DNA from 3 places in the Photorhabdus kleinii genome. Region 1 is predicted to be linked to each of the others. Evidence: predicted binding sites of a transcription regulator. Region 1 holds the regulator's gene; each other region holds the start of a gene.
What was found. Region 1 encodes LexA, which represses DNA repair genes until DNA is damaged. Its sites were predicted from a motif close to TNCTGTATGTACATACAGNA; they were not measured.
Positions count from the first base shown of each region.

Region 1 (5,797 bases):
CTGAATTGGGAACAGCGAGAGGCGCTGCCGCTGCCGGTACCCTGTTTACTGCACAAACTCTAGCTAATTCACCTCTTGAAGAGATAGCGAAAGTGAGTAATGGCCCCAAATGGTTCCAAATTTATTTTACCAAAGATATGGGCATTAACCGCGAAATGATACACCGAGCCAAAGCGATGGGGGCAACCGCAATCGTCTTTACGGTCGATTTAGAGTGGAGTGGTAATAGAGAAACCGATAAACGTAATAAATTTGTTTTCCCACATTCATTACCATTTCCTAATATTCCAGGCGTTCCCGCAGGGGCAACCTTATCAGAGATTACAGCGCTATTTAAACGGGATCTTAATTTCAATGATTTGGAGTTTCTCGCTAAAGAATCAGGCCTTCCAATCATCGTGAAAGGCATTCAATCTGCCGAAAATGCTAAAGAGTGTGTTAACCACGGTGCCGCAGCGATTCAAGTTTCTAATCACGGTGGCCGGCAGTTGGATACTGTCCCGGCAGCAATTGCTTCATTACCACACATTGTTGAAGCTGTTGGATCTAAAATTCCAGTCTATCTAGACGGAGGCATCCGCCGTGGTACCCATGTGTTTAAAGCGCTCGCATTGGGTGCCAAAGCTGTCGCTATCGGTAGGCCCATTTTGTATGCGCTGGCATTGGGTGGAGCACCAGGCGTAACTTCTATTTTAAACCTACTGAAGGATGAGCTGAAACTTAGCATGAAGCTGGCAGGATGTGCAGCCATTAAGGATATAGAGAGAAAATTTATTAGTTTGATTTAACCCATTAACTAATAAAGCAAATATTGGCCCCGTTTCATTTGAAACAGGTGATTTCAGGAAACGGGGTAAATTATGTTACCTTTAGAAATAATAGATACCATAATGAAAAAATCCGTTCTCTCACTTTACACCATTATTTCCTATTATTAATTATTTGCTTCCCCTTGAAATGTTCTTCAAGGGGAAATGTTTCATGTAAATATTAATGGAGTACACGAGACGCTGACAGCTCAGTAATATCAAATTCATAACTTTGTTGTTCTTCCATGTTACTGCGTAAAACATCTTCTACTAATGCAGAAAAACCTGTCATCATCTGCCTTTCCATAATAACGCCTTTTGGTTCAGGCCACGGCAAACTAGCAATTGGCCAGTCACAATGTGACTTATAATAATTAAATTGTTCCAGCCGCTCTTTAGACCGATCAAAATCATTACTCCAGTAAGCATTGCCTAGCCGAAAATTTGTATAAAACTCATCAAAACTACCGAAGATTTCATAAATATAATCAGCAGTTTTCAGCATATTTTTCCATGCTACTTCTTCACTGATATAACCGGCACAAAAACAGTTACGACTTAAAACAATTGCAAGCCACAAATCAAATCCCCACACTAATGCCGGAGGGCGTTTATTAATAGGTTTGACACATTTATGAATATAGTCAGGTGTTACTTCAACTAATTTGGCAAGCACTTTAAACATTTTCCCATCACTAAGAGCAGCATCAATAGCAAAATGTTTTGAATGTACCCCCTCCCACAAACCTGTTAGCATTTTCATATACCCTTCTTCATCAATAATTCCCCAGTCGCTGTATAGTTGGGATTGATGTTCCTGAGTCGGAGATAATGGAAGCAGACAGTAACGATAGCTATCATGGGCAACCCGTGACTGTAGAGGATAATGCTCTAGAGTTTCACTCCAAAAACCTAGCCAATAGTCACTAACAATATTTAGTCGTAATACCTGACGCTTATCTTCTGGTAAAAGAGATAAACCTGCTTGTTGATAATAACGCCGTTGTTCCCATTCTGGGCGCTTAACAATGCGATAAATAATAACCGAGAGTAACATTACGCCAAATAATGCTATACCGCCTACTTGTGCCAGAAGTAAATAGTCCGTATCAGGGACAGATACATTACCTATTATAAATAAAACAATTGCTACAGATAATACAATACCCGTACATACTGCCATTACAAATAAAATATTAATCAACGCATATAATGCACTTAGAAAAGGCAACTTTCTTTTTTCAGAGATAATATGCCTCATTACCTGATAGCCTTTAACGGGGAACTGTCTATAATGAGGCTGATTTTGTAAAAGCTCTTTCATCACAAATGCTTCCTTTCCGAAAATTATCTGTCATATACGATAATTCTTGTCTGTATTATCATAAACTTCAAGAAAACATTATTTTTGCTACTGAGTACCAATTTAGCCAAATTAACTCCATCAGGGGACAATCACAATGAACTTTTCTGGATAATATTTTCTATTGAAGAAACATGATAACATCACAATATTATCATCGTACTGGTTGTAAGAGGCGTAATGAAACTGATTAATCAAAAAAAGTTACTGGAACAGGCCGAAGTTATTTGCCAGGCTCGTGGAGTCCGCTTTACTCCGCAGCGGCTTGAGGTTCTGCGTCTCATTTCAGAGCAACCCGGGGCAATCAGTGCTTATGATTTACTGGATTTGCTACGGGAAGCAGAACCACAGGCCAAACCGCCTACCGTATATCGGGCACTGGAATTTCTGTTGGAACAGGGGTTTATTCATAAAATAGAATCCACCAACAGTTATGTCCTATGTCACCATATTGAACAGCCAAGCCACACTTCAGCAATGTTTATTTGTGACCGTTGTGGTTCTGTTACAGAGCGAGATGGTGGAACCGTTGAATCCGCCATCCAACAGTTAGCAAAAACAGCCGGGTTCAGTTTACGCCATACCATCATCGAAGCGCATGGCTTATGTTCACCTTGTGAAGAGATCGAATCCTGTATTAAACGAGATGAATGCCAGCATGACCACAGAATTGAAGGAAGTAAAAAGAAATAGATATATCCGTTATCTTTCAAGTTGCCTCTTTGTTGGCTGCACTCATTCACCCCGGTCACATCGTTCGCTATGCTCCCGGGGATTCGCTCCCTTGCCGTCGCGAAGCATCTTGAAATTCATGAGGTATAGTAAGTAGATACTTACTTTTGGTACAGAGTCAGACTGAAATAAACAACCGCAGAATCACGTTTAAGATAATCACAACGATAAATTCAACAACATGATTCTGCCGGAATATTGCAATTCTTTAACAATTCCAAAAACAACAATTTGATATTTTACTATCAGGACCAGTTGGCGTTACGAATCACCCCAACCGCCAATCCTTCAATTGTCAGGCTCTGCTCACGCAAATCCACCACAATTGGCTTAAATTCTGGGTTTTCTGCCAACAATTCAACTTTATTTCCAGTCTGTTTAAAACGTTTTACCGTCACTTCATCTTCAATGCGGGCAACAATAATCTGCCCATTACGAACATCTTGTGTTTTATGCACAGCCAGCAGATCACCATCCATAATCCCAACATCTTTCATAGACATTCCGCTGACCCGCAACAGGAAATCTGCACTTGGCTTAAACAATGCAGGATCAACCTGATAATGACTTTCAATATGCTCCTGTGCTAACAGTGGTTCACCTGCGGCTACACGGCCAATTAACGGTAAACCAGATTCTTCCAACAGCAAACGGATTCCCCTAGATGCCCCTGCAACAATCTCTATCACCCCTTTACGAGCCAATGCTTTTAAATGCTCTTCAGCCGCGTTAGGCGAACGAAAGCCAAGACGTGCTGCAATTTCAGCACGCGTTGGCGGCATACCTGTTTGCGAAATATGGTCACGCACCAAGTCATAAACTTGCTGCTGCCTTGCGGTAAGTGCTTTCATTTCGTCCCCTGTTTGTTTATACAGTCAATATGTAAGTATATACAGCTAAATAACGATTGGGAACCTACTAAGGCAGAAAATTAGCCAATTATAATATAATACCTAATTATTAAACCAAATCAGACCATAAAATAGCGCCAAAGGATGGTCCCCCAGACAATTAACGACAGCATCATTGTCAGAAAGACAGCCGCCGATCCCATATCTTTCGCCCGACCGGACAATTCATGGAACTCACTGCCAATACGGTCAACAACTGCTTCAATAGCACTATTCAGGATTTCCATAATCAACACCAGCATCACTGAACCAATCAGTAAAATGCGTTCAATAGCGCCGATATCCAGATAAAATGCAACCATCATAGCCAATATCGCTAAAATTATTTCCTGACGGAAAGCCGCTTCATTTTGCCATGTCGCCCTAATACCCTTCACCGAATATACGATTGCTTTAATGATACGGGTCAAGCCCTTGGATTGATTCGCCATAAATTATTCACACCAAATATGAGGTTATTTGACACTTTCCACTCTTATTATTGTCTTAACACAACAGATCTCAACACCCGTTTCTGATATGCTGGCAACGTGTTGCTAACAAGAGGCTTCAAGATATTTATGTCAAGTTGGCGTAAAATATATTATAAATTATTGAATTTACCACTAAAAATACTGGTAAAGAGCAAACTTATTCCTACAGATCCGATTACTGAATTGCGGCTCGATACGACACGCCCGATTCTGTACGTGCTACCGTATCACTCCAAAGCAGACTTACTGGCATTACGTCAGCAATGTCTTGAGCAGGATCTGCCGGACCCATTAAATTTACTGGAGATTGGTGACACTGAACTTCCCAGCTATGTATTTATCGATAATGGTCCACGTGTATTCCGCTATTGTGCACCAAAGCAGGAATCCGTAAAAATTTTCCATGCTTATCTGGATCTGCATCGCAATAATCCCAATCTGGACATTCAAATGCTGCCAGTTTCTGTCATGTTCGGCCGTTCCCCCGGGCGCGAAGGGCAGAGCACACCACATTTGCGGCTACTCAATGGTATCCAAAAATTCTTTGCCATTCTCTGGCTAGGCCGAGATAGTTTTGTGCGCTTTTCAAACACAGTATCTCTACGCTATATGGCAACTGAGCATGGTACTGACAAGACTATTGCCCATAAGCTGGCTCGTGTGGCACGAATGCACTATTCACGTCAACGCTTAGCAGCCGTTGGCCCACGCCTGCCGGTTCGGCAAGAGCTGTTTAACAAATTGCTGGCTTCAAAAGCAATAGAAAAGTCAGTCTCTGATGAGGCCCGTACCAAGAAAATCTCACATGAGAAAGCCCGACAGAATGCCATTAACATGATGGAAGAGATTGCTGCGAATTTCTCTTATGAAACGTTACGGCTGTCAGGCCGTGTACTGGGTTGGACTTGGAACCGTCTGTATCAAGGGATCAATGTTCACAATGCTGAACGCATCCGCCGTCTGGCACAGGATGGTCACGAACTGGTTTATGCGCCCTGCCACCGTAGCCACATGGATTATTTGCTGCTCTCCTACGTGCTCTACCATCAGGGCTTGGTACCGCCCCATATTGCCGCTGGCATCAACCTAAATTTTTGGCCAGCAGGGCCAATATTCCGCCGCCTTGGTGCATTTTTTATCCGCCGCACATTTAAGGGTAATAAGCTCTACGCCACGATATTCCGGGAATATCTAGGTGAGTTATTTGCCCGAGGTTATTCTGTTGAATACTTTATGGAAGGCGGTCGCTCCAGGACAGGTCGCTTACTCGATCCCAAAACGGGTACGCTGTCCATGACGTTACAGGCGCTGTTGAGAGGAGAATCACGCCCAATTACCATTATTCCGATTTATATCGGCTACGAGCATGTGATGGAAGTTGCCACCTATGCCAAAGAGCTGCGTGGTGCAACCAAAGAGAAAGAGGGCTTTTTCCAGATGATACGTGGTTTGCGCAAACTTCGTAATCTGGGGCAAGGCTACGTCAACTTTGGCGAACCCATCCCGTTG
Region 1 is NZ_JAJAFY010000015.1:31,282-37,078, reverse strand. It holds gene LG003_RS09815 (lactate oxidase) at 1-788, shown strand, start outside; gene LG003_RS09810 (DUF1266 domain-containing protein) at 991-2,133, opposite strand; gene zur (zinc uptake transcriptional repressor Zur) at 2,353-2,865, shown strand; gene lexA (transcriptional repressor LexA) at 3,150-3,755, opposite strand; gene LG003_RS09795 (diacylglycerol kinase) at 3,875-4,246, opposite strand; gene plsB (glycerol-3-phosphate 1-O-acyltransferase PlsB) at 4,376-5,797, shown strand, end outside.

Region 2 (5,797 bases), on a different contig from region 1:
AATACAGATACGATACTATTCACTATTCCATTATAAGTCGCACCAAACTCCCATCCAGGAACACCTGGCATCAGTGCGGTTCCCCAAAGCCCTAGAACAAATAATAAGTTCGCTGTAAAAGAGATAATAATCGTTCTTCTTGCCAGACGTAATCCATAGAATTCGTTTAGAATATCGACCAGTAAGAAGGTTATAGGGTAAATAAAAACCCCAGGAGGCGTGACAATATTAAGGATCGGGATATGAATGGGCTTCACACCACATATGGTAGAGAAAATATAGATAACACTGAGTGCGATGCTAATGAGTAAATAGGCTTGCCATGAACGCTCATGACGATCCCCAAGTTCATAAGCTGTTACGATATTACTGTGGCTGTATAGTTTCCGGTATATCGTACTGAGCTCATGTCTGCTCAGATCTTCTGAAATATCACTGTCAGCGAGCTCTTTTAACCCCATAGTAATGGTCTTACCTGTCGCTAGCACCATGACATTTGCCGATAATTTACCATACCTTGAAAATCCCAGTAACTTAAACTTTTGATTTACCGTCATTTATAGTCTTTCTCCTACAATGTAGCCTAAAAAATAAGCATTTTTGTAGGGTTTCCTATCGAGGCTGTCATCATTTTTCTCTTGCCGGATAAAGAACCCAATTTCCTTAGAGTAATACAATAATGGCGTATTGGTGACTAATGCGGGGGGACGTTTTATAATGATCACCTCACCGGGTATGAATGTATCTTCTATTGCCGATTCGACTTTAAGAGCCAACATGTTTGATTCATCACCAAAGAAATAGGTAAGCGGATACTCGGTAACAAGCTGACCTATTTTTTTCTCAGAAACGGCTAGAAATTCAGATTGTGGAACGATAGGGATAGCCGAAGGATTTTTATTGCCTTCGGTTGAGAGTGTTTCATTGAGGCGTTCTAATTGCTCAAGGTCATAATATTCTATTTCTTCACAAGAAACGCCGAAAAAATCGGAGATCCGAAGAACCGTAGATTGTTGAACGTTATTGACTTGTCCTTCCAGAATTTTATAAATGGTGGTACGGGTTAATCCTGTTCGGTTGGAAAAAGAGCTCTTGGTTTCTCCACGGGTACGTATCAAATATTCTATATTTTTAATGATATTTGTTTTTCGCTGTGCATTAGACGTTTTCATGAGAATCCTTTATGTAAAGATAACAGCATTACTATATATTACTTGATGATATTGTCCAGTGTGAAAAAACCACTCATTGTGATAATTTATTGATTTTACTTTTAATATCTGATTTTTCTAGTTATCTATATTAGCACATCCTATATCAGAAAATGCTCATGGATTTACCTTTATATTCTAAAAATGAAAGTTAAATCATATAATTAAGTGAAATTCATTATAAAGTTTACACAAAACTGAACTTTATGTTTATTTTTGTGTTGACTTTATGGATTTTATTATAATAATGTTAAGTTGTGTTGATGTGTTTTTGGATCATTAGATAGCATCAAACGAAACATTATTCTTATTATAAATCTCTCGGGGAAGAGCTACTTTATCCTTTGAGTTTGAAAGTGGGTTATTTTTTTAGCACTAGGGAATTTCAAGAAAATAGAGGAAATTAAATAAACATTAGGACTGAAATTAGTAAATTAATAAAATGATAACGCAGTTAAAACACCAGGAAATGGCAGTATAAAGATGCTTTGGAACAGCAATCGATTGAAATTGTGAATGATAGATACAAAGTAAGTTTTTCGATCGAAAATAGCCAGCAGAATATTGGACGTTTTACGAGGGCTGTGTCGATTTGATATTTGTGTATCTATCATTTTTTTTGAGCAGTTACGATGGAGCTCGTTTTGTAAAATAGAGGATATGCTGATGTGAATTGGTTAATTTATCAATGACATATCTTAATATTCTAATTAAAAATTGGGTTTTGCTCATGCCAATTGAGTCAGTTGTTGTTTTTTGGTAAATGTTTATCGGCACTGTTTATATCGGCATAGTCAAAAATGCTATTGAACCTGCTATTGCTGAAAGCGTAGGAAACAGAGAATTTAGGTAAAACACGCCTCTCCTCTTGATTAACAGATTTCATATAGGAAACTGTTCACCGGTTATCTCTTATTGAATAAAAATCCCAATCTAACCCGTATTATTTGCTGTTGTTTGATGCAAAAAAGGCAGTTTTTTTCGCTCAGTCTACAGAAAAAATAGACAATTATCTACCTTTAATGCTGGTAATATTGAAAGAATATAATTTATTGATGTTTAATTTCCGTGAGAAAATTCTTACTTTTTCAGCAAATTTATTCATTTTTTTGAAAGGAAGAATTGAGATAAAGGTTAAAAAAATAGTAAAAATTTTTATCGGTAGAGGATACCTATTTTGTGGCATGATGTTGCAACCTCGTACAGTTAATAGGGTTTGTAGAGTTATCCACTATTCCTGTGGATAACCTTGTGTATTAGACTTAGAAAAGTTACGCGACGCAAGAAAATACGCGGCTTTCGTCAAGGTTGATGTTATTCTCGTCTTTGTTTTAATTTTATTAAATATCAATAAGATAACTAAAATCAAGCCCTGTCTGACCTGTGATGATGTCCCATGTTGTCACCTTTCAGCCAATCATATAAAAAATGGAAAAATCAAGATAATTTTGGGGATAAAATGGTATTTATTTTGATATCAACGGATGTTTAATTGATAGGGAAGTGACCTACTTGAGTCCGTTTTTATAAAATCAACTTGAAGCTGGTTTTATATCCAGTATTATAGGCTAACTTAATGTTAGGAAAGTGAGATACCGATGAGTAAGGTGTTCAAATTACATTCTGACTTCCAACCGGGGGGTGATCAACCAGAGGCCATCCGTCAATTACAAGAAGGCTTAGAAGACGGGCTTGCCCACCAGACTTTGTTAGGGGTAACTGGGTCGGGTAAGACATTTACTGTCGCTAATGTGATAGCCAATTTAAACCGACCAACGATGGTACTTGCTCCGAACAAGACACTAGCGGCTCAACTTTACAGCGAAATGAAGGACTTTTTCCCAGAAAATGCCGTAGAGTACTTTGTTTCCTATTACGATTATTACCAGCCGGAAGCTTATGTACCGAGTTCCGATACTTTTATCGAAAAAGATGCTTCCGTGAACGAACACATTGAACAAATGCGCCTGTCTGCCACAAAAGCTTTGCTGGAGCGGCGAGATGTGATTGTCGTTGCGTCTGTATCGGCTATTTATGGTTTAGGTGATCCTGATAGTTACCTGAAAATGATGCTCCACCTGACCAACGGTATGATGATTGATCAACGCTCCATTCTGAGACGTTTAGCTGAATTGCAATATACCCGTAATGATCAGGCATTCCAGCGAGGGACATTTAGGGTTCGTGGTGAAGTGATTGATATCTTTCCGGCTGAATCTGATGAGCATGCCCTGCGCGTTGAACTATTTGATGATGAAGTAGAACGGTTATCACTGTTTGATCCGCTAACGGGACAGATTCAATATCATGTTCCACGGTATACCGTTTATCCGAAAACCCACTATGTTACTCCGCGTGAGCGTATTATTCAGGCAATGGAAGCGATTAAAATTGAGCTTGAGCAGCGGCGTAAGGTATTGCTGGCAAATGGTAAACTGCTGGAAGAACAGCGTATTACGCAGCGTACCCAATTTGATTTGGAAATGATGAATGAATTGGGTTATTGCTCCGGCATTGAAAACTATTCCCGTTATCTCTCTGGCCGTGCCGAAGGGGAGCCGCCGCCGACACTGTTTGATTATCTCCCGGCTGATGGTTTGCTGATAGTGGATGAATCGCACGTTACCATCCCGCAAATTGGTGGGATGTATCGAGGGGATCGTTCCCGCAAAGAGACGCTGGTGGAATATGGTTTCCGTATGCCTTCTGCGCTGGATAATCGTCCACTTCGGTTTGAAGAATTTGAAGCACTGGCTCCACAGACCATTTATATTTCGGCTACGCCAGGCAAATATGAATTGGAAAAATCCAGTGGCGATGTGGTGGAACAGGTGGTGCGTCCTACGGGTTTGCTTGATCCGGAAGTGGAGGTGCGTCCTGTAGCGACACAGGTTGATGACTTACTGTCTGAAATCCGTATTCGGGCGGTGAAAAATGAACGGGTATTGGTCACCACATTGACTAAGCGAATGGCGGAGGATTTAACCGAGTATTTGGAAGAGCACGGTGAACGGGTTCGCTATTTGCACTCGGATATCGATACTGTCGAACGTGTGGAAATTATTCGGGATCTTCGTTTAGGTGAGTTTGATGTATTAGTGGGAATTAACTTGCTGAGGGAAGGGCTGGATATGCCAGAAGTTTCTCTGGTGGCCATTCTTGATGCGGATAAAGAAGGTTTCCTGCGGTCTGAACGTTCATTAATTCAGACGATTGGGCGTGCTGCCCGTAACCTGCATGGTAAAGCGATCCTTTATGGCGATAAGATCACTGATTCAATGGCAAAAGCTATTGGTGAAACGGAACGCCGGCGTGCTAAACAGCAGATATTTAATGAAAAACACGGTATTGTTCCAAAAGGTCTCAATAAGAAAATTAGTGATATTCTGCAAATTGGGCAGCCAGCGGGTGGTAAAAGAAAGGGCAGAGGTAAAGCGGTTGCCACAGCGGAAACATTCAGCAACCTGTCTGCCAAAGAGCTGGAAAGCAAAATCCGCGAGCTGGAAGCGAAGATGTACCAGCATGCGCAGGATCTTGAATTCGAACAGGCGGCGAGTGTTCGGGATCAGATTCAGGCATTGCGAGAGCAATTTATTGCCAATTCTTAACCAAGGTTTTGCAGGGTATTCTCTAACGCCTGATGTAGTAATTCACGGTCGTGGCGATAGGGAACATCCTGTGCTTCGAGTATTTGCTGAGTAATAATCCGGTCGTTAAGCTCGCTGATATTTGTGCACGGGCCAACGATTACCGCATCAATTATCCGGCTGCCAATTTTGTTTTCCATTATTTCCAGCTTATCTTTCAGTGTCAGTTCGGCGGCCGCGGCACTGAGTTCTTTGCCTAGGTTACCGATATAAATCATATTGGCGTTGCTACGACGCAGTGCTTGGGTTAAATCTTCAAGCAGAAGCAATGGCATCAGACTGGTGAAGAAGCTGCCAGGGCCGATAATAATCAGATCTGCTTGAGTGATAGCATCCAATGCCTCTTTTGTTGCGGTCGCAGGCGGATAAAGCATCAACTCCTGAGGAATACAATTCAATTGATCAACATTAACTTCGCCATAAATGGTGTTGCCTTGATCATCTATCGCCATTAGGTCAACGGGCTGCTCAGACATTGGAATAAGATGAGCATTAACTTTCAACAAACTGCGGATTAAATTAATTGCCTCAAGGGGTCTGACACTTAAATGATCTAACGCTTTAAGCATCAGATTCCCCAGATTATGCCCTGCCAGTTCGCCATTGCCACTGAAACGGTATTCGAACATTGCTGACGCGACACTGGGTTCGGTAATAAGCTGATTTAAACAATTGCGGGTATCACCCCAGGCAATACCGCCTTCTGAACGCCGGATCCTGCCGGTTGAGCCGCCATTATCTGTCGTGGTCACAATGCCTGTCAGGCGAGAGCCTAGTGATGAAAGAGAGGACATAACGCGCCCAAGGCCATGACCTCCGCCTAAGGCAACTACCCGATCTAAATCGGCTAATGTGCGGTTTCGCATAGAATTCCTATTACTGACTGAGCATATATTCGCTGAATAATTTTAGCGTAATTTATTATAAAACACGATTAAC
Region 2 is NZ_JAJAFY010000045.1:21,333-27,129, forward strand. It holds gene LG003_RS17890 (queuosine precursor transporter) at 1-557, opposite strand, end outside; gene LG003_RS17895 (helix-turn-helix domain-containing protein) at 558-1,172, opposite strand; gene uvrB (excinuclease ABC subunit UvrB) at 2,810-4,819, shown strand; gene yvcK (uridine diphosphate-N-acetylglucosamine-binding protein YvcK) at 4,816-5,724, opposite strand.
Region 2: the regulator LexA is predicted to act here: its motif matches at 2,753-2,772, upstream of uvrB (excinuclease ABC subunit UvrB).

Region 3 (5,797 bases), on a different contig from region 1:
GATACTGAATTTAATGTTACGTCCAATCCCGGAAACCGATTCACTGAGGTATGGGCGATAATCACGATTAAACAGGTTATTTACTGTGACACGTGCTTCAAGACCTTGCCAGAAATTGGGTTGCCAGCTGGCGAATAAGCCGTGCAGTGCATAACCTTTGCTTTTTGGTAATGCCCAATGACCTGCATCTGGATCGCCATCTGTAGGAGAACGGTCTTGTTTGCGAATGAAATCACCAGTCCAACCAACAGCCATTTGCCATTGAGGAATTTTTACACCAAGCATTGTATGGGCAGAGGTAGGTGGAATATCTCTAAGCCAGGTTTTACGGTTCCACCACGGATTGATAGGAGAGGTATCCCTTTGCCCACGGATTGTTGAGAAAGAGAATTTGCCAAATAGGTAACTACTATCATAGAAGGTTTCGATTTCTAGCCCCTGAATGGAGTATCCCGGTAAATTACGATAATTGGGTAAGGGCTTGCTGCAAGCGGATTCTGGTGCGCCGTTTGCTTGAGCTTTACAGTGAATCTTACTGCGACCAGTAAATATTTCGTCTTTACCTCTGTTGTAGAATAGAGTGGTGCGGATCTGTAAACTATCCTGAGCTGTCAGCAGATTATTAAAATCCAGAATTGCACCGAAGCGGAGTCCAGTCATTCTTTCTACATCTAGATTACGACTGGTGGCTGTAACACTTGACTGTGCATATTGTACTTCATATTGCTCATCTACCAGTGGGGCACGCCATGTATGGCTAATATCAGAAAATAGTGATAGGTTTTGTGTTGCTTTCCACATAATACCTAAATGAGGAGACCAGCCGGTATAGGTGACGCTGCTATAATCGTGGCCTATTTTGGGCGATTTATCATTATAAACGGCAGCAATGTTTTCCTTGCCCGTATTTTTGATATGGTCATAGCGAATTCCCGGTGTGACGGTGACACTGCCAATAGTCATTGCATCTTGTAGATAGAAACTATGAGTTTCTTGTTTTCCTGATGGCATTTGATATGGTTGGAAATAGCCATAATTATAGGCTGGATTTTTACTCTGATTTTTGTAATACATTAATGTGTTACGCTGATTTTTATGCCAACGAACACCAGTTAGGAGCGTGTGCTCTATCGCTCCAGTCATAAAAGCCATTTTATTATTGATATCAACAAGATTATCCACATAGTCGATCCAACTTTCATTACCAAGATTTCCTATGCTAGCAACTGCTCCTGCATTGACTGGCCGCTTATCATGCTGTTCTGTTTTCGAATAGGCATAAGTTGCTGTCAGGTTAAGTAACGGATTGTCTTCTGGTGCAATATTCCATTTAGCAGTGTAATTTTGGTCTGTTTGATCACGATAAACCAGCTTACGACGCCAGGCTTCATCCCAACCATATTTCTTAATATGGGCCTCTGATGGAGTAACTATTTCATCGCGTTTTGCTGCCCACGGCTGCCAACCATCAGAATCAGAACGCATAGCGGAAAGTGTTAATGTATTAGCATCGTTCAGGTAAAAATTCGTTTTCAGTAAGTAGGATGCCTGATCACTTTTAGAGAATGCAAAACGGGTGCCATCCGGTCGTTTAATGTTGCCGCCATCTCGTTTGCTCATATATAACAGGCCGTCAGCAAAGCCTTCTATTGTCCGGCCATAGACTGCGCTGCTATAAATATTTTGGCGATCATTGGTGTGATAACTGTATTTCAACAATCCACCAAAATCTTCTCCAGGCCGTAATAAATCACTGGCATCTTTGGTGACAACTTTAACTGTTCCGCCAAATCCGCCATTACCATCAAGTAGATTATGTGGGCCTTTATCGACATCGACTCGCTTGATTAATTCTGGCTCAATAAAGATAGAGCCTTGGCGATATTTCTCGAAACCTTTTGGTGCATCATCCAGAGTGACTTTAACGTCTTCGGTATCGCCCATTCCCCAGATATTCAAAGTTTGGCCGCCTGGACGAGGCGATCCTGACATAGAAACGCCGGGGAGTTGATCGAGCAGCTCGGCAATATTATCTGCCTGGGTGCGTTCAATATCCTCTTTTTTCAATACTGAGCTTCCAGCACTGACGCTGTTATTCAATCCGCCAATAACAGAAAGTGTGGAAAGTGTGATGACTTTCTCTGATTTTTCCGGTTTTTCTTTTGATTTTTGCTCTCCATTTTCCTGGGCGGCCAGATAACCTGGCAGGCCAGTACTCAGCATAATTATGCTGGATAAAGCATAATGAAGAGTGCGATTAATTGGTTGTGTAGTCGCTGTAGCTGAGGTTTTTTGTGGTTTCCCGCTATTTTTCATTGTTATAAGCATCCTTGAAATGTCGTTAAATAGAAAAGTTGCACTTACAGGATAGGTCACTTAACGCAAGGAATCGGGCAGTAAAAAGTTAATAACGGTATTAATTATTTTGTTGTTCAAGATATCTTCAAATCTGAGCTAAAAGCATCTGTTAACAATAACTCTTGATGTTGTTACTAGATTGCTCTTGAGTCTATTTTTATGTATGTTTATACAGTCATTGTTGATAGGCTAAAGCAGAATGCGAAAGATTATTCATATTGATATGGATTGTTTCTACGCAGCTATTGAAATGCGTGATGATCCGTCACTTCGTCATATTCCCATTGCTGTGGGCGGCAGTGCAGACAAGCGGGGTGTTATTAGTACAGCTAATTATCCTGCCCGTCGTTTTGGAGTACGTAGTGCAATGTCTACTGCAATGGCGTTGAAACTCTGTCCTCAGCTTAAAGTTCTTCCGGGGCGTATGGCGCTATATCGGGAGGTTTCCCGGCATATCCATCAGATATTGTCTCGTTATACTGAGTGGATAGAGCCTCTGTCATTGGATGAAGCTTATCTAGATGTCACTGATAGCCATCATTGTTATGGATCTGCCACGCTTATCGCACAGGAGATCCGTAAATCCATTTTTGATGAATTACAATTGACGGCATCAGCCGGTATTGCGCCGGTGAAATTTTTGGCAAAAATCGCTTCTGATATTAATAAACCGAATGGGCAATATGTCATTCCTCCTGATCGAGTGGCTGATTTTGTTAAGGTTTTACCTTTGCGAGAAATTCCGGGGGTTGGCAAAGTCATGGTGCAACGGCTGGCTAATATGGGGCTGGAAACCTGTTCTGATATACAAAAATATGACGTGATTGTTTTGGTGAAACAATTGGGGAAATTTGGTCAGGTACTTTGGGATCGTTGTCACGGTATTGATGAGCGATTAGTGAATCCAGACCGTCTGCGAAAATCAATTGGTGTGGAGCGGACACTTGCGAGAGATATTCATCAATGGGAACAGTGCACTGAACTAATAGAAAGTTTATATCTGGAATTAGAAAAACGGTTGAATAACGTTAAACCTGATCTGCGGATTGCCCGTCAAGGGGTGAAACTGAAATTTGATGATTTTCAACTAACCACTCAGGAGCATGTTCATCCACTATTGGATAAGCAGGATTTATTGCAATTGGCCCAGAAAACATGGACCTCTCGTCGGGAAGGGCGTGGCGTTCGTTTAGTGGGTTTGCACGTAACTTTGCAGGATCCAGAAATTGAGCGGCAACTTTTATTTGAATGGTAACTTGCTTGAATGGTAATTCCCCTGCCATCACATTGAGGCAGGGGAGAGCTGATTAAGCTTTTTCAGGAATAGCTTTCAGAATTGCCGTCAGCAGTTGCCAATATTGCCCGACACTCTTGATGTGCACCTGTTCGTCAGGAGAGTGAGCGCCCGTGATGGTTGGTCCGATAGATACCATATCCATATCAGGATAAGGTTTCTTGAATAGGCCACATTCTAGTCCGGCGTGGATCACCATGATATTAGGTATCTTGTCGAATAACTGCTGATAAGTTTCACGTACTAAGTGCATTACCGGAGAACTTGCATCTGGCTGCCAGCCGGGATAATCACCTTTAGCGGAAATCTCAGCATTCGACAGTTGAGCTAGCGAAGAGAGCATACCTATGACATAAGACTTGCCGCTGTCGATAAGCGAACGGATTAAGCAAATGAGATTTACCTTATCTTGTTCCATCGCCACAACGCCCACGTTTAGCGAAGTTTCTACTACACCTTTGATGACATCACTCATACGGATAACACCATTAGGGGTACTGTTTAGCAATGAGATAAAACGGCTTTGGCAGTCATCAGTTAATGCCTGAATGTCGGTTTCGACCTCTTCCAGTAATACAGTCAGGTTTTTCTCAACGACGGCATACTCATTTTTCAGTATACCTAAGTACTCATCTTTCAGTTGAGTAAGCTGTGCTGCTTTATCGGCAGGGATAGCAACAATAACATGGCCTTCGCGTGGAATGGCATTACGCAGCGTACCGCCTTGGAAGTCGAGCAGTTTTAGCGCCAATTCCTGAGTATGGGCGGCAAGGAAGCGAGCCAGTAGTTTGTTGGCATTACCCAGTCCTAAATGAATATCACAACCGGAATGCCCGCCCTTTAGCCCTTTGATTATCAGTTTTAGTGTTTTGTAGTTAGCCGGAACAACTTCACGAGTCAATGCTAAAGTGGTGGTAAAATCGATACCTCCAGCACAACCCATGTAGATTTCCCCTTCTTCCTCTGAATCGGTATTGATTAAGATATCAGCTTGCAGCCAGCCCGGTTGCAAGCCAAAAGCGCCATCCATTCCGGCCTCTTCTGTCATGGTCAATAAAACTTCTATAGGGCCATGTTTTACATTGTCATCAGCCAGTACAGCCAACGCTGATGCCAGGCCAATACCGTTATCAGCTCCCAGAGTTGTACCTTGGGCAGTAACCCATTCACCATCAACATAAGGACGGATAGGATCTTGAGTGAAATCGTGTACTGTATCGTTGTTTTTCTGCGGCACCATATCAAGATGTGCTTGCAGAACAACCGCCTTACGATTTTCCAACCCTTTACTGGCTGGCTTTCTGATCAGAATATTGCCGACTTGATCACGTTCAACGTGCAACTCTTTTTCTTGCGCCCATTGAACAATGTGGGTTGCCAGGGCTTCTTCATGATAGGAAGGGTGAGGAATAGAGCAGATTTTGGCAAAGATGCCCCATAGAGGTTGAGGGGATAATTGTGATAGTTCTGATTGTAATAGTTCTGACACGACGAATCTCCTATGACTGCATCTCAATTAAGATGGAAATACTACTCTCTACCCGATAAATAGTTTTTATACCCGTCATCTTTCAAGTTGCCTCTTTGTTGGCTGCGCTCACTCACCCCGGTCACATAGTTTGCTATGCTCCCGGGGATTCACTCCCTTGCCGTCGCGATGCATCTTGAAATCCATTGGGTATATATGATGAGCGCTTAACGCCATGATGTTATTGGACTCAGAATACCACTTTAGTTTTGTTAAGAATAATACGATTCATCGATTCCTTGTTTCCGCTAGTTTTTACAGACCTAAGTCACTATAATTCGCGCAACTTTTTTTGCCAGATGCTTTTCTAAAGTATTTTTAAGTTGTCGGGATCAATTTTTATGAGCGAAAAATATGTCGTAACTTGGGATATGTTGCAAATACATGCCCGTAAATTGGCGCAACGTTTACTCCCTATCGAACAGTGGAAAGGTATCATTGCCGTTAGCCGGGGTGGTCTTGTGCCTGGGGCGCTTTTAGCGCGTGAATTGGGTATCCGTCATGTAGATACAGTCTGTATTTCCAGCTATGACCATAATAATCAACGTGAACTACAAGTTCTGAAAAAAGCAGAAGGTGATGGTGAAGGTTTTATCGTTGTGGATGATCTGGTTGAT
Region 3 is NZ_JAJAFY010000065.1:13,805-19,601, reverse strand. It holds gene LG003_RS20870 (TonB-dependent hemoglobin/transferrin/lactoferrin family receptor) at 1-2,316, opposite strand, end outside; gene dinB (DNA polymerase IV) at 2,558-3,613, shown strand; gene pepD (beta-Ala-His dipeptidase) at 3,666-5,141, opposite strand; gene gpt (xanthine phosphoribosyltransferase) at 5,522-5,797, shown strand, end outside.
Region 3: the regulator LexA is predicted to act here: its motif matches at 2,516-2,535, upstream of dinB (DNA polymerase IV).